One region of the Streptomyces sp. NPDC051822 genome, then DNA from elsewhere that is predicted to be linked to it. Evidence: riboswitches for the same ligand, from Rfam matches in the RefSeq annotation. Region 1 holds a riboswitch; each other region holds the start of a gene.

What was found. A riboswitch is a leader RNA that binds a small molecule or an ion and turns the genes downstream of it on or off. The one in region 1 is predicted to bind cyclic di-AMP.
Region 2: linked by a shared signal. The riboswitch ahead of ACIA8N_RS25420 (transglycosylase family protein) and the one ahead of ACIA8N_RS12030 (LysM peptidoglycan-binding domain-containing M23 family metallopeptidase) in region 1 are both predicted to bind cyclic di-AMP.
Region 3: linked by a shared signal. The riboswitch ahead of ACIA8N_RS17440 (M23 family metallopeptidase) and the one ahead of ACIA8N_RS12030 (LysM peptidoglycan-binding domain-containing M23 family metallopeptidase) in region 1 are both predicted to bind cyclic di-AMP.
Region 4: linked by a shared signal. The riboswitch ahead of ACIA8N_RS30285 (C40 family peptidase) and the one ahead of ACIA8N_RS12030 (LysM peptidoglycan-binding domain-containing M23 family metallopeptidase) in region 1 are both predicted to bind cyclic di-AMP.

What each region holds. Positions count from the first base shown of each region.
Region 1 is NZ_JBITBZ010000003.1:321,319-328,800, forward strand. It holds gene hpnH (adenosyl-hopene transferase HpnH) at 1-56, shown strand, start outside; gene ACIA8N_RS12010 (aspartate aminotransferase family protein) at 88-1,473, shown strand; gene ACIA8N_RS12015 (helix-turn-helix domain-containing protein) at 1,547-2,176, shown strand; gene ACIA8N_RS12020 (DUF6126 family protein) at 2,212-2,376, shown strand; gene ACIA8N_RS12025 (tyrosine-protein phosphatase) at 2,450-3,262, opposite strand; cyclic di-AMP (ydaO/yuaA leader) riboswitch at 3,625-3,813, shown strand; gene ACIA8N_RS12030 (LysM peptidoglycan-binding domain-containing M23 family metallopeptidase) at 3,818-4,810, shown strand; gene ACIA8N_RS12035 (SGNH/GDSL hydrolase family protein) at 5,003-5,797, shown strand; gene ACIA8N_RS12040 (STM4011 family radical SAM protein) at 5,784-6,659, opposite strand; gene ACIA8N_RS12045 (STM4012 family radical SAM protein) at 6,687-7,482, opposite strand, start outside.
Region 2 is NZ_JBITBZ010000009.1:56,424-63,905, forward strand. It holds gene ACIA8N_RS25400 (Ppx/GppA phosphatase family protein) at 1-619, opposite strand, end outside; gene ACIA8N_RS25405 (DUF501 domain-containing protein) at 616-1,179, opposite strand; gene ACIA8N_RS25410 (septum formation initiator family protein) at 1,210-1,680, opposite strand; gene eno (phosphopyruvate hydratase) at 1,790-3,076, opposite strand; gene ACIA8N_RS25420 (transglycosylase family protein) at 3,466-4,179, opposite strand; cyclic di-AMP (ydaO/yuaA leader) riboswitch at 4,183-4,356, opposite strand; gene ACIA8N_RS25425 (transglycosylase family protein) at 4,615-5,703, opposite strand; gene ACIA8N_RS25430 (cytochrome P450) at 5,798-7,081, opposite strand; gene ACIA8N_RS25435 (globin domain-containing protein) at 7,180-7,482, shown strand, end outside.
Region 3 is NZ_JBITBZ010000005.1:18,925-26,406, reverse strand. It holds gene ACIA8N_RS17455 (PLP-dependent cysteine synthase family protein) at 1-328, shown strand, start outside; gene ACIA8N_RS17450 (MFS transporter) at 325-1,545, shown strand; gene ACIA8N_RS17445 (PP2C family protein-serine/threonine phosphatase) at 1,727-2,941, shown strand; cyclic di-AMP (ydaO/yuaA leader) riboswitch at 3,143-3,289, shown strand; gene ACIA8N_RS17440 (M23 family metallopeptidase) at 3,301-4,440, shown strand; gene ACIA8N_RS17435 (aldo/keto reductase) at 4,491-5,441, shown strand; gene ACIA8N_RS17430 (PrsW family intramembrane metalloprotease) at 5,464-6,795, opposite strand; gene trmB (tRNA (guanosine(46)-N7)-methyltransferase TrmB) at 6,852-7,482, opposite strand, start outside.
Region 4 is NZ_JBITBZ010000012.1:129,562-137,043, forward strand. It holds gene ACIA8N_RS30255 (VOC family protein) at 1-164, opposite strand, end outside; gene bioD (dethiobiotin synthase) at 219-965, opposite strand; gene ACIA8N_RS30265 (adenosylmethionine--8-amino-7-oxononanoate transaminase) at 994-2,274, opposite strand; gene bioB (biotin synthase BioB) at 2,280-3,575, opposite strand; gene ACIA8N_RS30275 (8-amino-7-oxononanoate synthase) at 3,719-4,906, shown strand; gene ACIA8N_RS30280 (ATP-binding protein) at 5,084-5,521, shown strand; gene ACIA8N_RS30285 (C40 family peptidase) at 5,663-6,139, opposite strand; cyclic di-AMP (ydaO/yuaA leader) riboswitch at 6,142-6,273, opposite strand; gene ACIA8N_RS30290 (hypothetical protein) at 6,664-6,969, opposite strand; gene ACIA8N_RS30295 (ATP-dependent Clp protease proteolytic subunit) at 6,977-7,482, opposite strand, start outside.

The sequences.
Region 1 (7,482 bases):
CCCTCAAGGAATCCCTGCGCGCGGTCAGGGAGACCGTCTCGGGGAACAACGGGTGAGTGCCTCGTGAAGGGTGAGGACGGGCGTCTCGTGAAGGGTGAGTTCGACGTGCGGGCGCTGCTCGCCGAGCGCGGCGGCGAGCGGTACGAGCTGCACGCCAGGTACCTCAACCACCAGCTGCCGCGCATGCTCCATACCATCGGTTTCGACAAGGTGTACGAGCGGGCCGAGGGTGCCCACTTCTGGGACGCCGACGGCGTCGACCACCTCGACATGCTCGCCGGCTTCGGCGTGATGGGCCTCGGACGGCACCACCCTGTCGTCCGCAAGGCCCTCCACGACGTCCTCGACGCCCAGCTCGCCGACCTCACCCGCTTCGACTGCCAGCCGCTGCCCGGACTCCTCGCGGAGCGGCTCCTCGCCCACAGCCCGCACCTCGACCGGGTCTTCTTCGGCAACAGCGGCACGGAGGCCGTGGAGACCGCCCTCAAGTTCGCCCGGTACGCCACCGGGCGGCCCAGGGTCCTCTACTGCTCCCACGCGTTCCACGGCCTGACCACCGGCTCCCTCTCGGTCAACGGCGAGAAGGGCTTCCGGGACGGCTTCGCCCCGCTGCTGCCCGACACGGCGATCGAGCTCGGCGACCTCGACGCCCTGGAGCGGGAGCTGCGCGGGGGCGACGTGGCCGCCTTCGTCGTCGAACCCATCCAGGGCAAGGGGGTCCACGAGGCCCCGCCGGGCTTCCTGCGCGCCGCCCAGGAGCTGCTGCACCGGCACGGGGCGCTGCTGATCGCCGACGAGGTGCAGACCGGGCTCGGCAGGACCGGCGACTTCTACGCGTACCAGCACGAGGAGGGTGTCGAACCGGACCTGGTCTGCGTCGCCAAGGCGCTCTCCGGCGGGTACGTGCCGGTCGGCGCCACCCTCGGCAAGGACTGGATCTTCAAGAAGGTCTACTCGTCGATGGACCGGGTGCTCGTCCACTCGGCGAGCTTCGGCGCCAACGCCCAGGCCATGACCGCGGGACTCGCCGTCCTGTCGGTCATGGAGAACGAGGGGACGGTCGCACACGCCCGCCGGATCGGCGACCTGCTCTCGGACCGGCTGAAGGAGCTCGTGCCCCGGTACGAACTCCTGCACGAGATCCGCGGCCGCGGCCTGATGATCGGCATCGAGTTCGGCCGGCCGTCCTCGCTGGGGCTCCGCGGGCGCTGGACGATGCTCCAGGCGGCCCGCAAGGGTCTCTTCGCCCAGATGGTCGTGGTGCCGCTGCTCCAGCGGCACCACATCCTCACCCAGGTCTCCGGGGACCACCTGGAGGTCATCAAGCTGATCCCGCCGCTGATCATCGACGAGGCGGACGTGGACCGTTTCGTCACCGCCTTCACCGCGGTCATGGACGAGGCCCACGGCGGCGGCGGGCTGATGTGGGACTTCGGGAGGACACTGGTCAAGCAGGCGGTCGCGCAGCGCTGACCGCTTTTCCGACGGCTTTTGCCTCTGAGGCAAGAAACTTGCCTCAGAGGCACGAAGCTGGCGGAATGGACGCATGGACCACGTCCCCGGGGCCCTTTCCCCGGACCCTGCCACCCCCGCCGACCTGCCCGACGTCGCCCCGCAGCTGCGGGCCCTGCGCCGGCGGCGGGGACTCACCCTGGAGGCCGCGGCCCAGCGGGCCGGCCTCTCGCCGGCCCATCTGTCGCGGCTTGAGACCGGGAACCGCCAGCCCTCGCTGCCCATGCTGCTCGGCCTCGCCCGCGTCTACGGTACGACGGTCTCCGAGCTGCTCGGCGAGGCGCTCCCCGAGCGCGACCCCGTCGTCCGGGCCGGCCGCTCCGAACCCGTCGAGGCCGACGGCTGGATCTACCGCCAGGTGGGCGGCGCGGGGCGCGCCCTTCAGTGCCTGCGGGTCCACGTGCCGCACGCCACCCGGGCCGACATCGTGCGCGTCCACCCGGGGGAGGAGTGGATCCATGTCCTGGAGGGCCGGGTGCGGCTCGCGCTCGGCGAGACCGTCCACGTCCTCGACCCCGGCGACAGCGCGCACTTCGACTCGCTCACCCCGCACCGGATCGGCGCCGCCACCCCGGGCGGGGCGGAGCTGCTGTTCGTGCACACCCTGATGCAGAGTCCCGCGGCTGAGCTGTGCCTCGGCGACGGGACCCCGCACCGGCGCTGAGCCCCGTGGCCCTGCATTCCTTCGAAAGGATCGATATGTCCGAGATCTCCGACAAGTCGCGACCGGCCACCGGTGAGGAGCGCGGGGAGGGCAAGTTCCCCAGGGGGCTGGTGCTCCGGCTGTTCGCCTACCTGGTCGCAGGGCACCTCTTCGCCGGGTTCCTCTACCTGCTCTTCATGCTGGGCGGGCAGAACCAGTAGGACGGGGAGGGGGGCGGGCCGGGCGGAGCCGTAGGGGCGCCCGGCCCGGAGGGCGACCTGGTGGGCGGCCCGCTCACGCCTCGGTGAGCAGGCGCTCCCGGAGGCGCTCAAGGGTCTCGGGGGCCAGCTTCAGGCCCTCCGCGAGGTAGGTGTCCACCGAGCCCCAGGTCGCCTCGATCGTCTCGAAGGCGCCCCGCAGGTACTCGACCCGCGCGTCGAAGAGCGGGCTCAGCAGCTCCATCACCTCGGGCGACATCGCGTCCGGCGCGGTGGAGCTGCGGCGCACCTTGTAGCGGCGGTGCGGGTCGTTCGACTTCACGTAGTCGGCCTCGATCGCCTCCCGCTCGACCCCGAGGGCGAGCAGGGTGATCGCTATGGAGAGCCCGGCGCGGTCCTTGCCGGCCGCGCAGTGCATCAGGGCGGGCAGGCTGTCCTCCGCCATGGAGTGCAGGATCCGGCTGTGCTCCGCGGTCCGCTCGACCACCATCTTCCGGTACGAGTCGGACATCCGGGCCGCGGCCTTGCCGTCGCCGAGGATCCCCCGCAGCTGCTCGATGTCGCCGTCGCGGACCAGCTTCCAGAACTCCTTGCCGTCGGCCGGATCGTTGAGCGGGATGTTCACGTTCCGCACGCCGGGCAGCTCGACGTCGGGGCCCTCGATCCTGCGGTCGGCCGCGTTCCGGAAGTCGAAGACGGTGTGCAGGCCGAGCGAGTCCAGGAAGGCGGCGTCCGTCTCGGTCGCGTGGGCGAGGTGGCCGCTGCGGAAGAGGCGTCCGGGGCGCACGGCGCGCCCGTCCGTCGTCGGCAGGCCGCCCACGTCCCGGAAGTTGCGGACCTCGGCGAGCTCGGGTTCGTTCAGTTCGACGGGCGGCAGCTGCTGCGTCACGGATGCTCCTGGGTGGTCGACGTTCGGGTGTCCCGACGTGAGATCGGTTCCGGGGGCAATCATCCAGGCGGGGCGGCGACGGCGCACCCCCCTGGACGGGAATGGGCGATCTGTCCGTATTGAGGCCTTGGGTATAACGCGCCCTGTTTACAGGCGAGATGAGCCCCGGCGCGTGAGCAGGGTCATAAAGGTGACGGATCGTGGCCGAAGGCCCGGACCAATTGCCGTGCGGAAAAGGGAAATCGAAGGACCGTCATCCACGGAGGGTGACCGGAATTCGGGGCGAAAGTCGGGGCGGGGAAAGCCGGTGGAAAACAGCGGCTTGTTCGTGCCGACCCCGCTCGTCTAGCGTCACCGTCAATCCGGTCGGACCGCCGAATCCTGCCACCGTCCGGAATTCCACTCATCCCATGCGTGGCAGGAGCGGGGGACCCACGGAAGTACGCCGGTCCCGCGACGCAGGACGGCTCGGGGTGAAGCCGCGTGAGAACGCGGCCGGGCATCTCCAGTCCGAACCCGACAGCTCACCTCGCAGGCGCCGGAGAGGAATTCGCCATGCCCGCGAAGGGTAAGCACCGCCGCACCACGTCCAACCGTCTGACCCGCGGAATCGCCGCCGCCGGTACGGGAGGCGCCGTCGTCGCCCTCCCGCTCCTCGGTGCCACCGGGGCCCACGCCGCCCCGGCCGCCACTCCCGGCCAGGCCGTCACCGCCGCCGTCCAGGTCGCGGCCCCCGCCGCCGTCCAGGCCGCGCCCGCCGCCGCGAAGGCCGCGCCGAAGACGTACTCCGTCGTGCCCGGCGACTACCTGTCGAAGATCGCCGCCGAGCACGACGTCACCGGCGGCTGGCAGAAGCTGTACGCCGACAACCGCCAGGTCGTCGGCGATGACCCCTCGCTCATCCTGCCGGGCATGAAGCTCACGCTCGGCGCCAAGAGCACCGCCGCCCCGAAGAACGCCGCGCCCAAGAAGGCCGCCGCTCCGAAGAGCACCCAGAAGAGCTCCGCCGGGTCCTCCGCCAAGAACGGCGACACCCCGCGCGCCTCCCGCGGCAGCGAGCGCCCCGCCGCCCCCGCCGCCACCACGGAGTCCTCGGCCCCCGCCGCCTCGACCTCCTCCGGCTCCGCCGGCGAGTCGACCTCCTCCGGCTGGGTCGCCCCGGTCAGCGGCGGCGTCTCCACCCCGTACCGCGCCTCCGGCTCCATGTGGTCCTCCGGCTACCACACCGGTGCCGACTTCATCGCCTCCTCCGGCACCACCGTCCGCGCCGTCGGCGCCGGCACGGTCGTCTCGGCCGGCTGGAGCGGCGCCTACGGCAACGAGGTCGTCATCCAGCACGCCGACGGCAACTACTCCCAGTACGCCCACCTCTCCTCCCTCGCCGTCTCGTCCGGCCAGGCCGTGACCGGTGGACAGCAGATCGGCCTCTCCGGCTCGACCGGCAACTCCACCGGCCCGCACCTGCACTTCGAGATCCGCACCTCGCCGAGCTACGGCTCGGACATCGACCCGCTGGGCTACCTCCGCCAGCACGGCGTCTCCATCTGACGCCGACGGGTCCTCCCGACGCGCGCGCGTCAACTCCCGTGTGGCCCGGCACTCCTGTGCCGGGCCACCGGTGTGTTCCCGTCCCCCTTCTATTCCGGCTTGGCAAATTCTTTATCGGTGGCATATATCACCCGTCGTCAACCCCTCCTTACGGTCGCGTAGGTCACATCCGAAAGGGAAGGATGTGCTCCCGTGGCAGACGATTCGAGATCAAGAGACAAGAACGCATTCGGGTCGTACGCGGCGATCGGTGACAGCTTCACCGAAGGTGTCGGAGACCCCGGGCCCGACGGGGCGTACGTCGGCTGGGCGGACCGTTTCGCGGTCCTGCTCGCCGACCAGCTGCCGGAGCAGGACGCCTTCCGCTACGCCAACCTGGCCGTACGCGGGCGCCTCCTCGACCAGATCGTGGCGGAACAGGTCCCCCGGGCGAAGGAACTCGCCCCCGACCTGGTGACCTTCTGCGCCGGCGGCAACGACATCATCCGCCCCGGCACGGACCCCGACGACGTGGCCGAGCGCTTCGAGCGCGCCGTCGCCGAACTGACCTCCGCCGTCGGCACCGTCATGGTGACCACCGGCTTCGACACCCGCGACGTGCCCGTGCTCCGGCACCTCCGCGGCAAGATCGCCACCTACACCGCCCACGTCCGGGCCATCGCGGACCGCTACGACTGCCCGGTCCTCGACCTGTGGTCCCTGAAGTCCGTGCAGGACCGGCGCGCCTGGGACGACGACCGGCTGCACCTCTCGGCCGAGGGACACACCCGGGTGGCCCTGCGCGCCGCCCAGGTCCTCGGCCTGCCGGTGCCCGCCGACCCGGACCAGACCTGGCCGCCGGTTCCCCCGCGGGGCACCCTGGAGGTGCGCCGCGACGACATCCAGTGGGCGAGGGAGTACCTGGTGCCCTGGATCGGGCGACGGCTGCGCGGCGAGAGCTCGGGCGACCACGTCGAGGCCAAGCGCCCCGACCTCATGCCCCTCTGAGCCTCAGGGGCACGGACGTACCGCCGGCCGGGATCCGCTCCAGGACCCCGCCGGCGAACACGTCGTACAGCGGAAGCGTCTCCAGATGGACGTAGCCGATGTGGCAGTCGCAGAGGGCGAGGGGACAGGCGCGGGGACGCAGGGCGGCGCGGTACGAACCGTCGTACAGGTTCCCCAGCTCGGCCTTGACGAAGTGGCAGCGCCGTACCGTCCCCTCGCCGTCCACCGAGATCACCGACTCCCCGGTCCTGCAGGGCAGCCCCGCCGAGCGGTGCGGGTGGCGGCTGTACGGGAAGAGCGGGTCGATCCGCGTCCACTCCTCGGCCTCCGCGTCGGTGTACGTGTGCCCGTCCGCCGCGTTCACCCACAGGTAGACGTGCGCCGGCAGCGCGGCCCGCAGCCTGCGGGCGTGCTCCGCGTGCTCCGGCAGACCGACCACACCGACACTGAACCGGACGCCCCGCTCCGTAAGCTCCCCGCACTTGGCGAGGAAGCGCTCGTACGGAGTCTGCCCGGGGTGGTACGTGCACCAGAGCGCCACGCGCTCCGGATCCGCCTCCGCCAGCCAGTCGGTCCGGCAGCTCAGATTGGTCTGGATCGCCACCCGCTCGACGTGCGGCAGCCGGGAGAGCTCGACCAGGGCGCGCCGGTACCAGGAGCGCACCAGGCCCTCGCCCCACGGGGTGAACAGGATCCGCAGCCGGTCGCCGGTCTGCCCGGCGGCCCACCCGGTGAACCGTTCGAGCGCCGCCCGGTCCGCGCGCAGCTGCTCACGGCTGTCCCGGCGCTTGGCGAAGGGGCAGTACGGGCAGTCGAAGTCGCAGGAGGAGAGCGGCCCCCGGTAGAGCAGCGTCAGGTCCATGCCCTGTCTCAGGTCCATGGCTACCCCCTACTTCGGCTCGTACGCGGCCATCGCGGCCCGTACCGAGGGGGAGAACAGCTCGGGGCCGAGGCCGTCCGAGTGGGCGAGCCCCTCCGGCGACAGCCTCAGCAGGTCCGCCGGGGCGTCCCCGTCCAGCCAGCCGAGGGCCTCGAACCGGCCCAGTTCCTCGGAGAAGTCCGCGAACGGAGAGGAACCGAACCGCTCCTCGTACCCGGCGAGCGGCATGCCGGCGGCCTGCAGGAGCGACTGGAGCAGATGGCGCCGCCGGGCTTCGTCCTCGTCCACCGCGCGGCCCACCTCGGCGCGTGAGAAGTCCTCGGTCTCCGTGTACGTGTCGATGATCGAGCGGATCTCCCGCATGTCGACCGCGTAGTCGAAGGAGTAGTGGAGGGCCGAGGTGTACGAGCGGGCCCCACAGCCCAGGCCGATCATCCCGTCCGTCTGGCAGGCGTGGTCGTCGGGGCCGAGCGGGACGGCGTCCGCCCGCCGGAACATCCGCATCGACACCTGCTCGTAGCCCTGTCCGAGGAGGTGGTCACGGCCGTACCGGTACAGCCGCAGCCGTAGCTCGTCCCACTCCCGGTCGGCCCGCCGCCGCTCGGCGGGGGAGATCCGGCCGAGACCGGTGAGCGGGCGGACGTACAGCGGGTAGAGGTACAGCTCCTCCGGGCGCCAGGCCAGGGCCGCGTCGAGCGAGGAGCGCCACGAGTCCTCGGTCTGGCCGTCGATCCCGTAGATCAGGTCGATGTTGAGCACGGGGACGCCAGTGTCCCGGATCCGGCCGAGCGCGGCCTCGACGTCC
Region 2 (7,482 bases), on a different contig from region 1:
CGACGAGGGTCCCGGCGGTGGTGAGCGGCACGGTCTCCGCGGCCAGGTCGAGCGCGGCCCGCACGTCGGCGCGGATCGCCTCGGCCTCCTCGGCCGTCGGCGGGTCGTGCCGGACGTGCCGCTCGGTCAGCCGGACGCAGCCGATGTCGACGGAGCGGGCCGCCTCGACGTGCCTGTTGCCGGTGACGAACTCGGTGGAGCCGCCGCCGATGTCCACGACGAGGTACGTCTCCGTGCCGTGCAGCTCGCCCGTTGCCCCGGTGAAGGAGAACTCGGCCTCCTGGTCGCCGGTGATGACCTCGGGCTCGACGCCCAGGATCTCCACGACCCCGCTCACGAAGTCCGCGCGGTTCTCGGCGTCGCGGGAGGCGGAGGTGGCGACGAAGCGCAGCCGCTCGGCGCCCAGCTCCCTGATGACCCCGGCGTACTCGCGGCAGGCCGCGAACGTGCGCTCCAGGGCCTCGGGAGCGAGCCGGCCCGTCTTGTCGACGCCCTGGCCGAGCCGGACGATCGTCATCCGCCGGTCCAGCTCGACGAGCTCGCCCGTGTCCGGGTGGACGTCGGCGACGAGGAGGCGGATGGAGTTCGTACCGCAGTCGATTCCGGCGACCCGGGTCACTTCGCCTCCTCTTCCTTGTCCTTGTCCTTGTCCTTGTCCTTGTCCGCGCACGGCGTGACGCACGGGCCCTTCGCCCACCACTCCGGCAGCATCGCGAGGGCCTCGTCGCCGAACGGGTTCACGCCGGGACCGGCCGCGAGCGAGTGGCCGACGAGGACGTGCAGGCACTTGACCCGGTCCGGCATGCCGCCGGCGCTCGGGAAGCCCTCCAGGACCTCGATGGCGTCACGGCGGGCGATGTAGTCCTCGTGCGCGGCCCGGTAGGCGGCGGCGAGCTCCGGGTCGGTGGCGAGCCGGCCCTGCATCTCCTTCATGACCCCGTTGGCCTCCAGGGTGCCGATGGCCGAGGCCGCCCGGGGACAGGTCAGGTAGTACGTGGTCGGGAACGGGGTGCCGTCGGGCAGCCGCGGCGCGGTCTCGACGACGTCCGGGTTGCCGCACGGGCAGCGGTGCGCGATGGCGCGCAGGCCGCGGGGCGGCCGGCCGAGCTGCTGCTCGAAGGCCGCGATGTCCGCCTCGGTGGGCTCGGTGCGTTCGGTCTGCGGAGGGGGCGTTTCCATGTCTGCCTTGCTCGTCAGTTCGTTACGGGCTTACGGACGGTCGGCGTGGTCGACGCCGTCCCAGAGGTTGTCGTACCAGGGGCGGTCCGCCGCGCCCTGTTCGCCGCGGGGCCGCTGCTCCGCGTCGGGGTCGTTCACGGTGAAGCCGGACTCGCCGGGCAGCACGTAGTGCAGGTGCTCGCGGGCGAGGCGGCGGACGTAGGCCGGGTCCTGGAGACGGGCCTTCTCGTCCTTCAGTTCCTCGACCCGCCGGGCGGCCTCGGCGGCCCTGCGCTCCTGCTCGGCGATCTCGCCCTGCTGGGAGACGTAGCTCCGCATGGGATAGGCGAGCGCCACGACGAGGGAGCAGACGACCAGGGCGAGGAAGGCCGCGCGGCCGGTGAGCCGCGAGCGGCGCGCCTGGCGGCGGGTCTGGGAGCGGTAGACACGGGCGGCGGTCTGCTCGCCGAGCAGCCTGATCCGGGTCGCGGTCGAGAACCGGTCCCGGTCCTTCGCGGCCATGTCGTGTCGCCTCCCCTGTTCACGCGTACGTCCCCGCACACGGTACGGGACCGAGTACGGGGACGTCCGGAAGCTGCACTACAGAGAGGTGTCAGCTCTCAGCGGTGCCTCAGGCCTTGAAGCGCGGGAAGGCGCTGCGGCCGGCGTAGACCGCGGCGTCGTCGAGGATCTCCTCGATGCGCAGCAGCTGGTTGTACTTGGCGACGCGGTCCGAGCGGGCCGGGGCGCCGGTCTTGATCTGGCCGCAGTTCACGGCGACCGCGAGGTCGGCGATGGTGACGTCCTCCGTCTCGCCGGAGCGGTGGGACATCATGCACTTGAAGCCGTTGCGCTGGGCCATCTCGACGGCGTCGAGGGTCTCGGTCAGCGAGCCGATCTGGTTGACCTTGACCAGGAGGGCGTTCGCGGTGCCCTCCTCGATGCCGCGGGCGAGGCGCTCCGGGTTGGTGACGAAGAGGTCGTCGCCGACGATCTGGACCTTGGCGCCCAGCTTGTCGGTGAGGACCTTCCAGCCCGCCCAGTCGTCCTCGTACAGCGGGTCCTCGATGGAGACCATCGGGTACGCGGAGACGAGCTCCTCGTAGTACTCGGTCATCTCGGCGGCCGAGCGGGACTTGCCCTCGAACTCGTACGAGCCGTCCTTGTAGAACTCGGACGCGGCGACGTCGAGCGCGAGCGCGACGTCGGTGCCCGGCGCGTAACCGGCCTCCTTGATGGCCTCGATGATGAGGTCCAGGGCGGCGCGGTTCGACTCCAGGTTCGGGGCGAAGCCGCCCTCGTCACCGAGGCCGGTGGAGAGGCCCTTGCGCTTCAGGACGGCCTTGAGGGTGTGGTAGATCTCCGCACCCCAGCGAAGGGCCTCGGAGAAGGACTCCGCGCCGATCGGGGCGATCATGAACTCCTGGATGTCCACGTTGGAGTCGGCGTGCGACCCACCGTTGAGGATGTTCATCATCGGAACGGGCAGCAGGTGCGCGTTCGGGCCGCCGAGGTAGCGGAAGAGCGGGAGGTCCGAGGCCTCGGACGCGGCGTGGGCCACGGCGAGCGAGACGCCGAGGATGGCGTTGGCGCCGAGGGAGCCCTTGTTCTCGGTGGCGTCCAGGTCGAACATGGCCTGGTCGATCAGGCGCTGCTCGGTGGCGTCGTAGCCGACGAGCTCCGGGCCGATCTGCTCGATGACGGCGAGGACGGCCTTCTCGACACCCTTGCCCAGGTAGCGGTTCGGGTCACCGTCGCGAAGCTCGATGGCCTCGAACGCACCGGTGGAGGCGCCGGACGGAACAGCAGCACGGCCGGTGCTGCCGTCGTCGAGGCCGACCTCGACCTCGACCGTGGGGTTGCCTCGGGAGTCCAGGATTTCCCGGGCTACGACGACGTCGATGGACGGCACGAGCATCTCCTTTTTGGGATGTGACGCTGGATGTGACGCATGGCCGGTGCAGGGTCGCTCGGCCTTGCGACAAGAGCCTAACCGGCTCGGAGGCTCCGGCCAGCCGGGCGCCCGCCCCCTGGGACGAAAAAGGACCCAAGGGCACGCATGTCGGGACGAAGGGCCCCAGATCTACTGGACGGTAACCCTCGACGGACACGGCCGGACGCGAAAACGGACCGATCCGGAAGAGAGAAGGACCGCGAAGAAAGAGAAGGACCGCGAAACGGCCGGGCCGGGAACGGCGGAACCCCGGTCCGGCGCGCACGGGGGGAGAGGCGCGCCGGACCGGGGTGGTCACCGCGGGAGGGTCGTGGGGATCGCGTGAGCCGCCGGACTCACGCGAACCGCCGGGTTCAGCTCAGGTGGAGCTGCTGGCCCGGGTAGATCAGGTCGGCGTTCTCGACGACGTCCTTGTTCAGGTCGAAGAGCTCGGCCCAGCCACCGTCGACGCCCTGCTTCTGGGCGATGGTGCTGAGGGTGTCGCCGGCCGTGACCTTGTACTCGCCGTCACCCTTCTTGACCTTCTTGCCGGTCGGGGTGGTGACGGTCTTCTTGGCGGTCTGCTGCGGCGTGACCTTCTTGGCGGCCTGCTGCGGCACGACCTTCTTGGCGGCCTGGCGCGGCTCGCTGCGGGTGGGGCGCTCGGCCGGCCGCACCGGGGCGGGGCTCTGCTCGGCGGTGCCGCCGCCGTAGGGGGCGTTGGAGAGGCCCACGCCACAGCTCGGCCAGGCACCCTTGCCCTGGCCCGCGAGGACCTTCTCGGCGATGGTGATCTGCTGGGACTTCGACGCCTGGTTGGCGGTCGAGGCGTAGGCGGTGCCGCCGTACGCGGCCCAGGTGGAGGCGGAGAACTGCAGGCCGCCGTAGTAGCCGTTGCCGGTGTTGATGGACCAGTTGCCGCCGGACTCGCACTGGGCGACGCGGTCCCACTCGGAGGCCGTGGCGGCCGAGGCGGTGCCCGCGGTCATCAGCGGGGCGGCGACGGCGACACCGGTGACGCCGACGAGCGTGGCGACCTGGGTGGCCTTGGAGGGGCGGCGGTGTTTGCCCTTACCGGAAAACAGCATGGAAATTCTCCTCACCGACGCCTGTGAGGTGAGCTGTCGGGTTCGGGCCGGAAAGTTGCCCGGCCGCGTGTCCTAGCACGCGGCTTCACCCCAAGCCGGTCATCGGCCGTCTTTCTCAACGGCCGGGACCGGCACTTACCTTGGGTCCCCCACTCCTGCCTTCGGCGCTTGCGCGACGACTGTTCCCATCGGCCGACGGCAGGATTCGGCGTTTCGGTCGACGGGGCCCGCGGTGGCGAGCGGTTAAGACCGTAGACACAGACCCACCGAAAGTTCAAAGAGGCGTATTGCGGAAATATCGCCCCTACTTGCCCTCCGGTGGGGGGCGTTTACGCAGGTGAGAGGTGACGGGGGCGGAGGTCACGGGCAGGACACGCCAGTTGGGGCGAAGAGACCCATGTCTCACTTGCCCAGAACCGGACATACGCCCCCGAATCACTCGGCCTTCGCGGCCGAACCGTCCGTCAGGTCGAGGCTCTGACCAGGGAGGATGAGGTCCGGATCGAGGCCCACCGTCTGGCGGTTGGCGTCATAGAGGGCGGTCCAGCCTCCGGCGAGTTCGTTCTGCCGCGCGATGTCGGACAGGCTGTCGCCGGGCTGGACGGTGTACGCGTCCGAAGTGCCCTGAGTGTCCGTTGCGTCCGAATCCTTCGCGTCGCCAACCGGAGTCGCGGCGACGGGCTTTTCGGTCAGCTCGTTGACAGATGAGGCATGTCGACCCGTTTCGGATGAAGTGTCCGACTTGGCGACTTCCTCCGGTGCCGCATCGCCCCGGTGCTTCCCGGTTCCCGGCGTGGCCGACGACACGTCATCCGTCGGCGCGCCGGGCGTGACCGGCGTACCGGGCTTGACGGAGGAATCGGGCGCGACCGGAGTGGTCGGCGCGCTCGGGTCGGCCGGCGCGGACGGGCTCACCGGGGTGGTCGGCGCGGTGGAACCGGGCGCCGTCGGCGAGACGGGCGTGACGGGAGCGGAAGGCGTGACGGGGGCGGAAGGCGTGACCTTCTTCGCGCTCTTCTTCGCGGCGTCCTCGGTGGCGACGGAGCCGGTGGAGCCCTCCGGCAGTCCCGAGGTCCTGTTCGACTCGGCGACCGGCCCCGTGGGCACCTTCGGGACGGCGGTCGGGCCGGGGTCCACGCCGGTGGACCTGCCGTCGTTCGTCAGGCCGGCGATCGGCGCGCAGGTGGCCCATTCGGTACTGCCCTGGGCGAGCGCCTTCTCGGCCACCGCGATCTGCTGGGCGCGGCTGGCCAGGTCGGGGCTGGGCGCGTAGACGAGGCCGCCGTGCCGCTCCCAGCTGTCCTGGGTGAACTGGAGCCCGCCGTACATGCCGTTGCCGAAGTTGGCGCTCCACTGGCCGCCGGACTCGCACTCGGCGACCCGGTCCCAGGTGGCCGCGTCGGCGGCGGAGGCGGATCCGGTGGCGAGCAGCGGCAGCGCCATGGCGGATCCGGTCACGCCCGCGGCGACGACGAGGGCGGGGGCCTGACGGGGGCGACGGTGTCGTCCGTTCCCGGAACGCATAGGAGGGGCCTTTCGCGTGACGGCTGAGACAGCGGCGAACGTAGCGGTATTCGAACGCTCGTCACAAGTCGATGGCCTCACGATCACGCGAAGATCACATTTCTGACACGCTGTCAGGCTTCTGGACCCGTACGGAAGGGGAGAACTCCACCGGAAGCGTCCGCAATCCACGCATGATGAGCCCCCCGCGCCACCGCAGTTCACCCGGCTCCGCGGCAAGCCGCAGGTCCGGCAGGCGGGTCAGCAGGGTGGCGAGCGCGGTCTGTCCCTCAAGGCGGGCGAGCGGTGCGCCGAGGCAGTAGTGGATGCCGTGCCCGTACCCGAGGTGCTGGTTGTCGCGCCGTGCGAGGTCGAGCGTGTCCGGCCCGTCGAACCGCTCGGGATCCCGGTCGGCGGCGGCGAGCACCACGAGCACCGGGTCACCCGCCGGGATCTCCTGCCCCCCGATGGTCAGCGACTCCGTCGCGTACCGCCAGGTGGCCATCTCCACGGGTCCGTCGTAGCGCAGCAGTTCCTCCACGCCCGTCTCCAGGAGACCGGTCTCCCCCGCCGCGATCGAGGCCTGGAGCCGTTCGCGCTGCTCGGGGTGGCGCAGCAGCTGGTACACGCCGTTGCCGATGAGGTTCACGGTGGTCTCGAACCCGGCGAACAGGAGGATGAAGGCCATCGCGGCGGCCTCGTTCTCCGTGAGGTGCTCGCCGTGGTCGGACGCCTTGATGAGCCCGGAGATCAGGTCGTCGCCCGGATCGAGGCGCTTCCTGTGGATCAGTTCGGCGAGGTAGCCGCGCATCTTCTTCACCGATCGGGCGACCCCGCCCCGAGGACCGCCGCCGTGCCGGATCATCATCCCGGCCCAGTCCCGGAAGTCGTCCTGGTCCTCCTCGGGCACGCCGAGCAGGTCGCAGACGGCGTAGATGGGCAGCGGGAAGGCGAACTCGTGGATGAGGTCGGCGCTCCCCTTCTCGACGAAGGAGTCGATGAGCCGGTCGGTCAGCTCCTGCACCCGCGGGGTGAACTCGGCGACCCGGCGTGGAGTGAAGGCCTTCGAGACCAGGCGCCGCAGCCGGGTGTGGTCGGGCGGGTCGATGTTGAGCAGATGGGTCATCAGCTCGGCCTTGCGCTCACCCGGGATGCCCGTCTTCCCCTTCGCGTGCGGGGACTCCGCGTGGTGCGCCGGGTTCTTCGAGAGCCGTTGGTCCGCGAGGGCCTGTCGGGCGTCCGCGTACCGGGTCACGAGCCAGGCCTCCACGCCGCTCGGAAGCGTCGTCCGGTGCACGGGCGCGTGCTCACGCAGCCAGGCGTAGGCGGGGTAGGGGTCGCTCGCGAACTCCCAGGTGAAGAGGTCGGGGGCGGGCTCGGAGGCGGGGGTGGTGCTCACCCCCCGACCGTACAGGGCGGTCCGGAAGGTGAGGTGTGTGGAGATCCTGTGATCAAGGAGGGGAGGCGTGCCTTAGATTCTTGTCAGTGGATCCTCAGATGCTCAGAAGCACGTTCGCGGTCGTCGAGAGACGGGCCGAACACGCCGTCGCCTTCTTCTATTCGCATCTTTTCTGGAACAACCCCGCCGTGCGCGAGCTGTTCCCCGAGGACATGCTTCCCCAGCGGGACCGTCTCTTCGCCGCGCTGACGCACGTGGTGACCCACCTGGAGTCCCCCGGGCTCGCCGCCTACCTGGGGCAGCTGGGCCGCGACCACCGCAAGTTCCTCGCCTCCCCCGCGCTCTACTCCGCCGTCGGGTCGAGCCTGCTCGCCGCCTTCGCGCACGCCGCCGGATCCGCC
Region 3 (7,482 bases), on a different contig from region 1:
CGAGGTCCACTGGGTGGGTCCCGCGGAGGCGGTACGGGCGGCCCGCCGACTGGCCTCGCGCCAGTTCGCGACCGGGGGCTGGAGCGTGGGCGCGGTCGCGCTCGTCGCCGGGTGGCTGGCCCGTACCCGGCCGCGCGGGACGCGGATCGCGGCCGTCTTCCCCGACGGGCCGCAGCGGTACTTCGACACCGTCTTCAACGACGAGTTCTGCTCGGCGCACGGCCTTCTCGACGGGCCCGTACGAGAGGACCCGGCCGGGTACGAGGCGGGCGCGCCCGTCGAGGGCTGGACCCGCAAGGCCATGGACCGGGCGGGGCTGGGCCGTTGAGCACCACGACGGCCGCTCCCCGGGGCGGGGTGTGGAAGCGGAGCCGTACCTTCGAACCGGCCGTACGGCTCCTCTTCCTCAACCAGCTCACCATCAACCTCGGCTTCTACATGCTGATGCCGTACCTGGCCGCGCACCTCGCGGACGGGCTCGGCATGGCGGCCTGGGCCGTCGGCCTCGTCCTCGGCGCCCGGAACCTGTCCCAGCAGGGCATGTTCCTCGTCGGCGGGGCGCTCGCCGACCGGCTCGGCTTCAAGCCGCTCATCGTCGCCGGCTGTGCGCTGCGGACGGCCGGCTTCGGAGCCCTCGCGTTCGCCCAGTCGCTGCCGATGCTGATCGCCGCCTCGCTCGCGACCGGTCTCGCGGGGGCGCTGTTCAACCCCGCCGTGCGGGCCTGCCTCGCCGCGGAGGCCGGAGAGGAGAGGAGGGTCGAGGCCTTCGCGCTGTTCAACGTGTACTACCAGGCGGGCATCCTCCTCGGGCCGCTCCTCGGGGTGGCCCTGACAGGGGTGTCGTTCCGGCTGACGTGCCTGGTGGCGGCGGTGCTGTTCGCCGTCCTCACCCTCGTACAGCTCCGGTACATGCCCGTACGGGGAGGGGGGACGGCGCCGACGGGGGATGAGCGTGGCCAGTTCCGTACGGTGCTCGCGCACCGCACCTTCTGGCTGTTCTCGCTCGCGATGACCGGCTCGTACGTCCTGTCCTTCCAGGTCTATCTGGCGCTGCCGCTCGCGGCGGGCGGCACAGGGCTCACGACCGCCCTGTTCGTCGTCTCGGCCCTCGTCGCGCTCGTCGGGCAGCTGCGGATCACGGCCTGGTGCAGGCGCCGGCTGAGCCGGGAACGGTGTCTGGTCCTCGGGCTCGGTCTGATGGGCGGGGCCTTCCTGCTCCCGGCGGCCCTGGGCAGGGGCCCGGTGGGGCTGCTGCTGTGCGCGGCGGTGCTGGCCGTCGGGAACGCGGTGCTCTACCCGTACGAGATGGACACCGTCGTGGCCCTGTCCCGGGGGCGCTGGGTGGCCACCCACTACGGGCTCTACAACACGGTGTGCGGGATCGGGATCACCCTCGGGAACCTGGGGACGGGCGTGCTGCTCGACGTAGCCGGCTGGTCGGCGGTGCCATGGCTGGTGCTGTGCGCGGTCGGTCTGGGGTGCGCAGCCGCGATGGCCCTCCTGGCGCGGGGCGGGCGCCTCGCGGAGGGGGCGACGAAGGACTGAGCCCTCCGCTGCGAGGGGCTGAGCCCTCCGGGGCGGAGGACTCAGCCCTCACCTTCAGGGGGCCGCCGCCCGGTCCGTACGCCAGTCGGCCCCGTGGGAGTCGCCGCCCCCCGCGGCGGCGGCCACCCTTGAAGGGCGCGGTGCGGACCGCGGCCGGTACGGACCGGGCAGGAGAGCACAGGTGGGGCACCCCCTAGGAACGGTCGGCGGTGGGCGGCGGCGGGACGGCGAGGGCCGCCGGTCGTACGGGCGGGCCCGGCGGTTCATCCGCGCCCTGCCGCCCCTGGTGATCGCCGGCGGGGTCGTGTTCGACCTGTCTACCCCGCCCGCGTACACCGCGGCTCCGCTCTTCTCCGCGGCCCCGCTGATCGCCGCGCCGTTCTTCTCCACGCTCACGACGCTCCTCACCGGGATCGCCGCCGTCCTCGCCTCCGTCGGGCTGCATCTCTACAACGGCACCGCCGCCGAGATCCCGACCCTCACCGAGACCCTGACCGTCCTCACCGTGTCCGCGCTCGCCCTCCTCATCAGCCGGGTCGTGCGCCGCAGCGGCGAGCGGCTCGCCTCGGCGCGGGTCATCGCGGAGACCGCGCAGAAGGCCGTGCTCCCGACGCCCGCCGAGCGGATCGGCGGGCTGCAGTGCGCGGCTCGTTACGAGGCGGCGCAAGCGGACGCGTTCATCGGCGGCGACCTGTTCGCCGTCCAGGACACCCCCTACGGGGTGCGGCTCGTGGTCGGCGACGTCCGGGGCAAGGGCATGGAGGCGGTCGAGGCCGTCGCCGTCGTCATCGGCGCCTTCCGCGAGGCGGCCGAGCAGGAGCGGAGCCTGGAGGGTGTGGCGCAGCGCCTCGAACGGGCGCTTGCCCGCGAGGGCACCCGGCGCGACGGGCTCGACGCCTTCGAGGGGTTCACCACCGCCGTCCTTGCCGAGATCCCGCGCGGCGACGGGAACGGCACCTTCGACGGTTTCGTAAGGGTCGTCAACCGCGGGCACCCGCCCCCGCTGATGCTGTACGCCGACGGGCGCCTGGACACGCTCGAACCGACCGAGTCGGCGCTGCCCCTCGGCATGGGCGATCTGGCGACGTGGCCGGACCGGGCCGAGGGGCGGCCGTACCCGCCGGGCGCGACGCTGCTCTTCTACACCGACGGCCTCTCGGAGGCGCGGAACGCGGCGGGTGTCTTCTACGACCCGGGGGAGCGCCTCGCCGGCCGGATCTTCCCGGGGCCCGAGGAACTGCTCGACGCGCTCGTGGACGACGTACGGCTGCACACGGGCGGCGGGTCCACGGACGACATGGCGCTCCTCGCGCTGAGCCGCCCCGCGGCGGGGCAGCCGGAGCGGCGCCGGACGATGCCGGTGGTGCCGCCGAACGGATCCCGTCACGGGCCGTAGTCGACAGGTGTCCCTGCGATAACAATTGACTCAACGTCAGGTCGCGGCGGTTTGCGTGGCCGTTGTTGAAGGGGGGTCAACTCGGGCTATTCTCCCCCAATTCAATGAATGATCAAGAGGAACGGCTTGGAATAGGGACCCCCTGTCTATTAACGTTCGATAACGCAGTGCGGTCGTCCCAGCCGTCGCAAGAGGCGGCACCGTGCGCACGCGCCGAATCCTGAAAAGGAACCGGGGAACCACTACTTGGGGTGAATCGGGCCCGTCGCACCTGTGCGAACGTGCCCGTAGGAGACCTTCCTGCTCCGAACCCGTCAGCTAACCCGGTAGGCGAGAAGGAAGGAAAGGAGCGCGCCCTAGTGGCGTCCAACACTCCCGTACCCGAAGCCCCCTTCGATGCCTTCGGTGGTGGTGCGGGTCCCGCCGCCGCCCCGGACACCGAGTGGAACCCCAGCGAGGAGTCCCTCCGCGCCCAGAGCCGCTCCGGCGGCCGGCACCGGGTCGTCAAGCAGCGCTCCAACTTCGCACGCTCCTCCACCGTCCTCGGCGTCGGCGTCATCGCGGCCGTCGGCGCGGGCGGCCTCGCCACCGCGCAGGACAAGCCGCCGGTCGCCATATCGCTCCCGGACCTCCCGGACCTCGGCCTGCCGGACGCCCACGACCTCCCCGGCGTCGGCGACCTCCTTCCCGACTCGGACGCGGAGATGGAGACCGCGAGCGCGGCGGGCTCCAACCCGAACCCGCTCACCGCCGCCACGTACACCACGCCCGACACCGAGCAGGGCGCCACGGCAGGGCAGGCCGAGGCCACCGCCCTCACCGCCGGCACCGCCGACGCGGGCGAGGCCCTGCGCGCCCGCATCCTCCAGCAGGCCGAGCAGCAGCAGGCCTCCGCCGACGCCGCCGACATGGCCGCGGCGGAGAAGGCGGCTGCCGAGAAGGCCGCCGCGGAGGCCGCGGCCAAGGCCGACGCCGCGGAGAAGGCGGCCGCGGAGGCCGAGGCGGAGGCCAAGGCCAAGGCCGAAGCGGAGGCCAAGGCGAAGGCGGAGGCGGAAGCCCGGGCGAAGACCGAGGCCGAGCGCCTCGCCCAGCTCGCCGCGAGCTACTCGATGCCGCTCTCCTCGTACTCCCTCACCGCCACCTACATGCAGTCCGGCTCGATGTGGTCCTCCGGCTACCACACGGGCCTCGACTTCGCCGCCCCCACCGGCACCCCGCTCAAGGCGGTCCACGGCGCCACCGTGAAGTCGGCCGGCTGGTCCGGCTCCTACGGCTACCGGATCGTCCTGGAGCTGGAGGACGGCACCGAGGTCTGGTACTGCCACCTGTCGTCCATGACGGTCGGCGTCGGCCAGACCGTGGGCACCGGCGAGACGATCGGCCGCGTCGGCGCCACCGGCAACGTCTCCGGCGCCCACCTCCACATGGAGGTCCACACGCCCGGCGGCGACGGCATCGACCCGGCGTCCTGGCTCCGCTCCAAGGGCCTCACGGTCTGACCGGTTCACGTCGCGGAATAGCTCCGGCGGCGGAGAGAGTTGACCGACTCATGACCTCTCTCCGCCCGCTGGGCAGCTCGGACCTCCACGTCTTCCCCCTCGCCCTGGGCGGCAACGTCTTCGGGTGGACCGCCGACGAGGCGCAGTCCTTCGCCGTCCTCGACGCCTACGCCGCCGCCGGCGGCAACTTCGTCGACTCCGCCGACGTCTACTCCGCCTGGGCCGAAGGCAACGAGGGCGGCGAGTCCGAGACCGTCATCGGCCGCTGGCTCGCCTCCCGCGGCAACCGCGCCGACATCGTCGTCGCCACCAAGGTCGGCGCCCACCCCCGCTTCAAAGGGCTCTCCGCCACGACCATCAAGGCCGGCGCGGAGGAGTCGCTGCGCCGCCTCGGCACGGACCACATCGACCTCTACTACACGCACTTCGACGACGAGTCGGTCCCCGTCGAGGAGATCGTCACCGCTCTCGACCAGCTCGTGAAGGACGGCAAGGTGCGGGCGGTCGCCGCCTCCAACATCTCCCCCGAGCGGCTCCGCGCCTCCCTCGACTTCGCCGAGACCGAGGGCCTGGCCCGGTACGTGGCCCTCCAGCCGCACTACAACCTGGTCTCCCGCGAGACCTATGAGGGCCCCCTCCAGGAGACCGTCGATCAGTCCGGGCTCTCCGCCGTCCCGTACTACGGGCTCGCGTCCGGCTTCCTCACCGGCAAGTACCGCCCCGGCACCGCCGTCGACAGCGCCCGGGCCGCCGGAGCCGGCAAGCACCTGGACAGCGAGCGGGGCCGGGCCGTGCTCTCCGCCCTCGACGCGGTCGCCGAGGCGCACGAGGCGGAACCCGCCTCCGTCGCCCTCGCCTGGCTCGCGTCCCGCCCGACCGTCGTCGCGCCGATCGCCTCGGCGCGTACGGTCGAGCAGCTCCCCGCCCTGATCGCGTCCGCCCGCCTCACCCTGACGGAGACCGAGCTGACCCTCCTGACGGAGGCGTCGAACACGCCTTAGGACCTGTCTCTCGGATCAGGCCCTAACTCCGGTACGGGTTGTAGCCGCCGTAGTCCAGGTACTGCGGCGGCGCCCACACCCGGCCCGTCGCCCTGGCCGCGTACGTGAGCGAGGGCGAGGCCACCTCACGGCGCTGCCACAGATGGTGCAGCAGCTCCCGCTCCCGGGCCGGGAAGTCGGGTCCCGCCGTGCCGCGCCTGGCCCGGTCCCGCAGGAAGGCCAGCGTCGTCGCGAACGACTCGTACTCGCCGACCGTCCGCGCGGCCGCCGGGCCGTACGTCCTGGCGGCGAACGAACGGGCCATCTCACGGGCCCGCATCGAGGACAGCGCCAGCGGCTCGGCGGGGGAGAGCCAGCCGGCCTCCGCGTACGCCGGGAGCTCCCCGGATATCGTGCGCAGCTCCCGCTGCCGGCTCCACACCGCGAGCCAGGTCAGCAGGCCGAAGGCCGGGACCATGAGCGCCCCGTACACCGCGTAGAAGGCCCACGGGCCACCGAAGGTGGCGGAGCCGTTCCACGCGGCGTGCAGGCCCATGGAGAGCAGCAGCCCCGCGAGCGGCAGGAGCACCTTCCGGACCCGCTTCCCGCGCGGGGCGAGCGCGGCGAGGCCGAAGCCGATGCCGGTGAGCACGGTGAAGAGCGGGTGCGCGAACGGCGACATCACGACCCGTACGAAGAAGGTCCCGGCCGTCACCATGCCGATGCCGGAGGAGCCGAACTCCTGGTCCTCGCCGAAGGCGTTGCCGAGATAGAGGATGTTCTCGGTGAAGGCGAAGCCGGTCGCCGTGAAGCCGGCGAAGACGACCCCGTCGACGAGACCGCCGAAGTGGCGGCGGCGGAAGAGGAAGAGCAGCAGGATCGCGACGGCCTTCGCGCTCTCCTCCACCACCGGCGCGACGACCGTGGCACCGAGGTTGTCGGCCGAGTGCGGGTCGGCGGTCGCCGTCGCGATCCAGCGGATCGCGAAGGTGTTCGCCAGGATCGCGACGAGGGCGGCGGCGAAGGCGCCCCAGGCGAAGGCGAACAGCAGGTTCTTCCAGGGGCCCGGCTCGACCCGGTCGAGCCAGCGGAACGCCGCCATCAGCAGCGGTACGGGAAGTACGGCGAGGCCAAGACCCACCAGGAAGCCCTCGGTGCCGGTCTGCTCGCGGACCAGGCCCAGGATGACGAGGGCGCAGATCGCGAGCACGGTGACGAGGGCGACGGCCCGGACCACCCGGCTGCGCCAGAAGGCCCGCCGTGGCCGGTAGCGCCACTGGGACCGGTCGGCGGCGGCGCCGAAGGCCGGCTCCTCGGCGTCCCTGAGCGGGACGGGAGCGGCTTCCGGCTGGTCGGCGGGGACGGATTTCGACACGTGAGCGACCCTAACGACCCCCACCGACACCGGGCGACGGAGTTACCCGATCTCGGTCACTTCCGACGGAAGAGGAGGTCGTGCACGACATGGCCCTTGTCCAGGCCCTGCCCCTCGAAGCGGGTGAGGGGCCGGAAGGACGGGCGGGGCGTGTAACCGCCGTCGGCCTGGGTGTTCTCGAAGTCCGGATGGGCGGAGAGCACCTCCAGCATCTGTTCGGCGTACTCCTCCCAGTCCGTGGCGCAGTGCAGCACGGCCCCGGGCTTCATCCGGGTCGCGAGGAGAGTGAGGAACTCGGCCTGGATGAGCCGCCGCTTGTGGTGGCGGGCCTTGGGCCACGGGTCGGGGAAGTAGACCCGGCAGCCGTCGAGGGCGTCGGGGGCGAGCATCTCGCGGAGCAGGATGATCGCGTCGCCGTTGGCGACCCGGACGTTGGTCAGGCCGTTCCGGTCGGCGAGACCGAGCAGATTCCCCTGGCCGGGCGTGTGGACGTCCACGGCGAGGATGCCGGTGCCGGGGTCGGCGGCGGCCATCTGCGCGGTCGCCTCGCCCATGCCGAAGCCGATCTCCAGGACGACCGGGAGACCGTCGAACATCTTGCCGAGGTCGAGGACGCTCTTGCCGTCGATGTCGAGGCCCCAGTCGGGCCACCGCTTCAGCATCGCCTCGGCCTGACCGGTGGTGACG
Region 4 (7,482 bases), on a different contig from region 1:
TCCGGCACCCGCTGGAAGGCCAGCCGCGTGAACCCCGGCGGGTCCACGTACGACCAGTCGCCGCTCCGGTCGACCGGATCACCGCCGAGGAGCTCCGCCCAGAAGCGGACGAGGACGGCGGGGTCGGCACAATCGAAGACGATCTCCTGCACGGAAGCACGCATGCCTCCAGCCTACGGAGTAGCCACCCCGGGGACCACGGTTCCGGGCGCGACGGCTTAGGGCGCCACGCTTCCGGGCGCCACGGGCCCGGGTGCGAACCGCTCCCCGAACTCCGCCGCGTCCCACGTACCGCCGAGCGCGGGACCCAGCCAGCCGCCCGCGGCCGCCCGGAACTCCGCCGGGTCGAGCGCCCCCGACCCCTCCGGTACGGCGCCGAGCAGCGGCGCGCCCGCCGCCTCCGGCAGATCGGCCAGATTGCAGCGCGCCGCCAGGTCCGGCGCCGCCGGCCAGCTGCCGACCACGACACCCAGCTGCTCGATCCCGCGGGCCCGCAGCGCCTCGGCCGTCAGGGCCGTCGAGTTGAGCGTCCCGAGCCCGGCCGGGGCCACCACCAGGACCGGTGCTCCGAGCAGCGCGGCCGCGTCCGCGAGCGTGCCGCCCTCCGCGTCGAAGCGGACGAGCAGACCGCCCGCGCCCTCCACGAGGACCAGGTCGTGCGAGGCAGCCAGCTTCCGGGCGGCCTCGGCGACCTCCAGGGCCCCGACCGGGGCGAGCCCGGCCCGCCGGGCGGCCGTCCCCGGAGCCAGCGGCTCCGGGAAACGGCCCAGCTCGGTGGAGGCCACGGCGCCCGAGAGCCGCACGACCTCGTCCGCGTCGCCGCGCTCGTCGGGACCGATACCCGTCTGCGCGGGTTTCAGGACGGCGACCGACCGGTGCGCGGCGGTGGCCACGGCGGCCACCGCCGCCGTCACCACCGTCTTGCCGATCTCCGTGCCGGTCCCGCTGACGACGACGATTCCCACTGACCTGCCCGTCCTTCCGTTCACATGATCATCCTGCCGCTGCCGCCGCGCGTACCGCGGCGCAGATCCGGGCCACGTCCTCGTCGCCCGACACGTACGGCGGCATCGTGTAGATCAGGTCCCGGAACGGGCGCAGCCACACGCCTTCCCGGACCGCCGCGCGCGTCGCCGCGGCCATGTCGACCTCGTGGTCGAGCTGGACGACCCCGATCGCGCCGAGCACCCGCACCTCGCGGACCCCCGGCAGCTCGGCGGCGGGCGCGAGGCCCGCCCGCAGGCCGGCCTCGATCCGCTTGACCTGGACCTGCCAGTCCTGGGAGAGCAGCAGGTCGATCGAGGCGAGGGCCACCGCCGACGCCAGCGGGTTGCCCATGAAGGTCGGCCCGTGCGCCAGCACGGGGACCTCGCCACGCGAGATCCCGTCGGCGACGCGGCTCGTGCAGAGCGTCGCCGCCATGGACAGGTAGCCGCCCGTCAGGGCCTTGCCCAGGCACATCACATCGGGGGAGATCCCCACCTGGTCGGCGGCGAACAGCGTGCCCGTCCGGCCGAAGCCGGTGGCGATCTCGTCGAGGACGAGCAGGACGTCGTGCGCGTCGCAGGCCTCCCGCAGCACCCGCAGGTACTCCGGGTCGTGGAAGCGCATCCCGCCCGCGCCCTGCACCACCGGCTCCACGATCACCGCGGCCACTTCGTGCGCGTGCTTACCGATCTCGGTCCGAAGCAGCTCGGCGTACGACTCCTCGTACGCCGCGGGCGGGGCGTCCACGAACACCTGCCGCTGGAGCACCCCCGTCCACAGCTCGTGCATCCCGCCGTCCGGGTCGCACACGGCCATCGGCTGCCAGGTGTCCCCGTGGTAGCCGCCGCGCCAGGTGAGCAGCCGCCGCTTCTCGGGGCGGCCGAGCGAACGCCAGTACTGCAGGCACATCTTGACCGCGACCTCGACGGACACGGAGCCCGAGTCGCTGAGGAAGACGTGCCGCAGCGGCTCGGGGGTGATCTCGACGAGCCGGGCGGCGAGCCGCACGGCCGGCTCGTGCGTGAGCCCGCCGAACATGACGTGGCTCATGCGCTCCAGCTGGTCGCGGACCGCCGCGTTGAGCACCGGGTGGTTGTAGCCGTGGACGGCCGACCACCAGGAGGACATGCCGTCGACCAACTCGTCCCGGCCCTCGGAGGGTTCGGCGAGCCGGAGGCGTACCCCGGACGCGGACGCCACGACCAGCGGGTCCGTACGTCCCGGCATCGGGCCGTACGGGTGCCAGACGTGCGCCCGGTCCAGGGCGATGAGTTCGTCGTTGCTCACAGCCGTCACGCGTTCGGGGCGAGGTCCGTACCGGCGCCGCGGCGACGCACCGCGACCAGGTCGGTCCTGGCACCGTTCGCGGCCGCCGCGCTCTCCGCCGCCCCGGTGGACACGGACGCGGTGGACGCGGTCTCGGTGGACACGGACGCGGTGGACGCGGTCTCGGCGTGCCCGCCGCAGGGACCGCACCCGCCGCCGGAGTGCGAGCCGCAGCCCGCGCCCTCCTCCGCGTCGTGCGAGCCGCAGCCGGCCGACGCCTTGGAACCGCAACCCCCGGCCCCCGCCGCGAGGGCGTCCGCGCGGTGCTTCGGCAGCGTGGTCGTGCCCGCGCCCTCCACATCGAAGCCCGCGTCCGCGATCATGTCCAGGTCGGCCTGGCCGGCCTGGCCCTCGCTCGTCAGGTAGTCGCCGAGGAAGATCGAGTTCGCGATGTTGAGCGCCAGCGGCTGCATCGAGCGCAGGTGCACCTCACGGCCGCCCGCGATCCGTACCTCGACGTCGGGGCAGACGAACCGCACCATCGCGAGGATCCGCAGACAGCGCTGCGGGGTCAGGTTCCACTCCTTGGCGAGCGGCGTCCCCTCGAAGGGGATGAGGAAGTTGACCGGCACGGAGTCGGAGTCCAGCTCGCGCAGCGCGTACACGACGTCGACGAGGTCCTCGTCGCTCTCGCCCATGCCCGCGATCAGACCCGAGCAGGCCGACAGACCGGCGGCGTGCGCCTTCTGCACGGTGTCCACGCGGTCCGCGTAGGTGTGGGTCTTGGTGATGCCGCCGTACGTCGCCTCGGACGTGTTCAGGTTGTGGTTGTACGCGTCGGCGCCGGCGTCCTTCAGCCGCTCCGCCTGGCCGTCCGAGAGCAGACCGAGGCAGGCGCACACCTCGACGCCCTCGTTCTGCTCCTTGATCGCCTCGATGGTCCTGCCGACCCGCTCGACGTCCCGGTCCGTCGGACCGCGGCCGCTCGCCACCAGGCAGACCCGCTTGGCGCCGCCGGCGACACCCGCCGCGGCGGCCTGGGACGCCTCGTCCGGCTTCAGCCACGTGTACTTGAGGATCTCGGCCTTGGAGCCGAGCCGCTGCGAACAGTAGGAGCAGTCCTCGGGGCACAGGCCGGACTTCAGGTTCACCAGGTAGTTGAGCTTCACCCGGCGCCCGAACCACTGCCGGCGCACCTTGCCGGCCGCCGCCACCACATCGAGCAGTTCGTCGTCGGAGGTCGCCAGGACGGCGAGCGCTTCTTCACGGGTCGGCAGCTCGCGCCGCAGCCCCTTCTCCACCAGCGTGTTCAGCAGGTCCATAAGGGCTGATCCTTGCCTACCGCCCACCCCCGGGCCAAGGAGGATCCGAACAAACGCCCCCGAACGAGGTGTGTGGATGACCACATCCCGGCCACGGCATCCTGCGGTTAGGGTCTGTGCGCTGCCTACAAAAGGATCGCCGCATGCCACAGGCCGACGACGCACGGGCCGCGGGCCCGCGCCGTACCGCGTTCGACTGGACCGACGCCGAGGCGCGCCGCCGGGCGGATGCCGGTCTCGTCCGTACGCTGCGGCCCCGGGCGGCCGAATCCGACCTCCTCGACCTGGCGAGCAACGACTACCTCGGCCTCACCCGCAGGACCGAGGTCACCGAGGCCGCGGCTGAGGCGGCCAGGCGCTGGGGCGCCGGCTCGACCGGCTCGCGGCTCGTCACCGGCACCACCCGGCTGCACACCCGCCTGGAGCGCGAACTCGCCGACTTCTGCGGTTTCGAGGCGGCCCTCGTCTTCTCCTCCGGCTACACCGCCAACCTGGCCGCCCTGACCGCCCTCGGCGGCCGGGACTCCCTGATCGTGTCCGACGCCTCCAACCACGCCTCGATCGTCGACGGCTGCCGCCTCGCACGCGCCGAGACGGCCGTCGTCCCGCACACCGATCCCGAGGCCGTCGCCAAGTCCCTGGACGCGCACCCGGGGCGGCGGGCCCTGGTGGTCAGCGACTCCGTCTTCTCCGTCGACGGCGACAAGGCCCCGCTGACGCGGCTCGCCGCGGCCTGCCGCGAGCACGGGGCGGGGCTCGTGGTGGACGACGCCCACGGCCTCGGCGTCCTCGGCGAAGGGGGCAGGGGCGCCCTGTACGAGGCCGGGCTCGCGGGCGACGAGGACGTCGTCGCCACCCTGACCCTCTCCAAGTCGCTCGGCAGCCAGGGCGGTGCCGTCCTCGGCCCGGCCCGGGTGATCGAGCACCTGGTGAACACGGCCCGCACCTTCATCTTCGACACCGGGCTCGCCCCGGCCGCCGCGGGCGGCGCGCTCGCCGGCCTCCGGCTGCTCGGCGCGGAGCCGGGCCTCGCCGGGCGGGCCCGTACCGTCGCCACCACGCTGTACCGGCTGCTCACGGAGGAGGGCCTCACCGCGGCCCGGCCCGACGCGGCCGTCGTCTCGGTGCGCGCCCCCTCCCCGGAGGCGGCGCTGCGCTGGGCGGCGGACTGCCGCGCACAGGGCCTGGTCGTCGGCTGCTTCCGTCCTCCGTCCGTACCCGACGGCATCTCGCGCCTGCGCCTCACGGCCCGCGCCGATCTGACGGACGCGCAGATCGAGCGCGCGGTGGCGACGATCCTGCGCACGGCGCCCGCGGTCCCGGAGGCGTGACGGCGGGCGATCCGGGGGAGGGCCCAAAAGCGTTCCGAGGCAGCAGAGTTCACCGCTTCGGGCGACAGATGGGGACATATCTTGGTGGAACGCGGCCCGGCGCGGCACGATCGGTGGCACTCTGACGCGAAGCGCGATCCGGGGCAGCGGCCCCGGCGGGAAAGGGACAGCGTCGCCATGGCAGATCACCAGGAAGCATCCGTCACGCTGCCGAGCGACCCCGCCTCGGTCCCCACGGCCCGGAGGTACGTCGCGGACGTCCTCACCGGCTGGGGCCTCGACGGCGCCGCGGACCTCGCTGACTCGGTCCGCGTGATCGTCTCCGAACTCGCCACCAACGCCGTTCTGCACACCCTCGGCCAGTCGCCGACCTTCACGGTCGAGATCCGCCTGGAGCGCGAGGAACGGCTCCACATCGGCGTCACCGACAGCCACCCCCGCCGGCCCAGGCGGCTTCCGGCGGCGGTCCAGCAGGACAACGGCCGGGGCCTGGTCATCATCCGTGTGCTCGCGGCGGAGGCGGGCGGCCGGCTCTCGGTCACACCGACCGAGGACGGCGGCAAGACGGTCTGGATCACCGTCCCGTGGACCGTGTCACCCGTCGCGAGGTGTTGACGGGGTTTTCGTATACGGGTCTTCCCGGTGAGCGCGGGAGTTCCGGGTGCGTGCGGGTCCTCCGGGCGAGGGGGTACGGCGGGCGAGGGGGTACGGCGGCGCCATCGCACCCCTCACGAACGGACCGCTATCGGCGCCGGATCACCGGACGCGGCCGTAGTAGACCTTCGACGACCAGATCTTGTCGAGCTTCACCCAGGAGCCCGTCTTGGGCGAGTGCCAGATCTTGCCGCTGCCGGCGTAGATGCCCACGTGGTACACCCTCCCGCCGGAGTGGAAGAAGACCAGGTCCCCCTGCTGCCTGCTGGAGGCGGAGATGTGCCGGGTGGTGTTGTACTGCTGCTGCGCGGTGCGGGGCAGCGACTTGCCCGCCTTCTTGTACGCGTAGAGCGTCAGCCCGGAGCAGTCGAACCTGGTGGGTCCGGTGCTCCCGTACCGGTACGGGGCTCCCTTCTTGGACGCGGCGACGCTCAGTGCCTTGTTCGCGTGCGTGGTGGCTGCCTGGGCCTCCGATGCCGCACCTGGTGCGAGCAGCGTGCCGCCGACGGCGGCGAGGGTGAGAGCCGAGACGGCTCCGGCCCGGGACAGCAGGGACGGGACGTGCATCTGCGCGGTCATGCGCAACCCTTCGTCAGCCGCCTGCGAAGGATGACCTGTCGGGTTCGGGCTGGCGAAGATGCCCGGCCGCTGACGCGGCTTCACCCCAAGGGACGGCCCCGCTGCCGGAACAGCGCGTACGCCCCGTAAAAATCGGGTCCTCCACTCCTGCCGATCCACTCCTGTCGACCAGACGTCCGGGACAGCGGCAGGACTCGGCGTCCGCCCGGACCGCCCCGCCGCGGTGGCGGGGGCTTGTCGTCGACAGGGATCTTGACCCACACAGAGGTCGAAATCCGAGCTGAAACGGCGATATGTGAGGCTCCTCACGACTGATCCATACGGGTGGACAGGATGGTTTCGTGATCGTCGGAGGTTTGGCCGACGAGCCCCGCACCAGGGGTGGAACGCCCCGTTCGGCCAGATGCGTGCACGTGATGTGCAAGTCACCCGGCACATATGTCGACTCGTCGACTACGCCGAACGGGGGAGCGATTCTGCGGTGCGCGTCGGCCGTACGGCCCTCGACACGACGCGCCGGAATGTCAACTCGCCTGCGCGTCGCGGACAGTGACGCGGCCGGTCCTCCGCTCTCCGTCCAACACCCGCAGGGCGCGCGCCAATGTGTCCGCGTGGACCTCGTGCTCGCCCCGCATATGCATGAGCGTCAGGGCCTCACGCAGCGCCTCCGCCCTTCCCACCAGGGCTTGTGCCGCTCGCAGCGCTCCATAGGTATGCGTACCTCTGGATGGATTGATCTTCCCGAGGAGGTCGGCGACTTCGAGGTACGCGTCGACGAGTTCACCCTCGGCCCGCGTCAGGGCGGGCAGGGGCGGCAGTTCCGGGACCACGGCCGCCTCACCGCGCCGTGTCGCCGGCGGCGGCCGCCCGCCTGCTGGTGACGACGTGGTCGACCAGGCCGTACGCGACCGCCGCCGACGCGTCGAGGACGGTGAGACGGTCGAGGTCGGCGTCGATCCGCTCCCGGTCCTGTCCCGTGTGCTCGGCGAGCATCCCGGCCATCAGCGAGCGTTGCCGGAGCAGTTCGCCCGCGTGGATGTCGAGGTCGCTGAGCTGCCCCCGCAGCGGCTCCTCCACGGCGGGCTGCCGGAGGGTGGCTCGCGCGCCCGCGAGCATCAGGCGCCTCCCTGGAGTGCCGGCGGCGAGCAGGACCGCGGCGGTGGACTCGACCTGGCCGAGGCAGGTGGTCTCCACCTCGCAGTGCAGCGAGCGCATCGTGTCGTGGACCGCCGTCATGGCGCTGACGGAGCCGCCGGGGGAGTTGAGGTAGAGCGAGACGGCCCGGTCCGGCGCCGCGTGGTCCAGATGGAGTAGCTGGGCGATGACGTCGTTGGCCGCGGTCT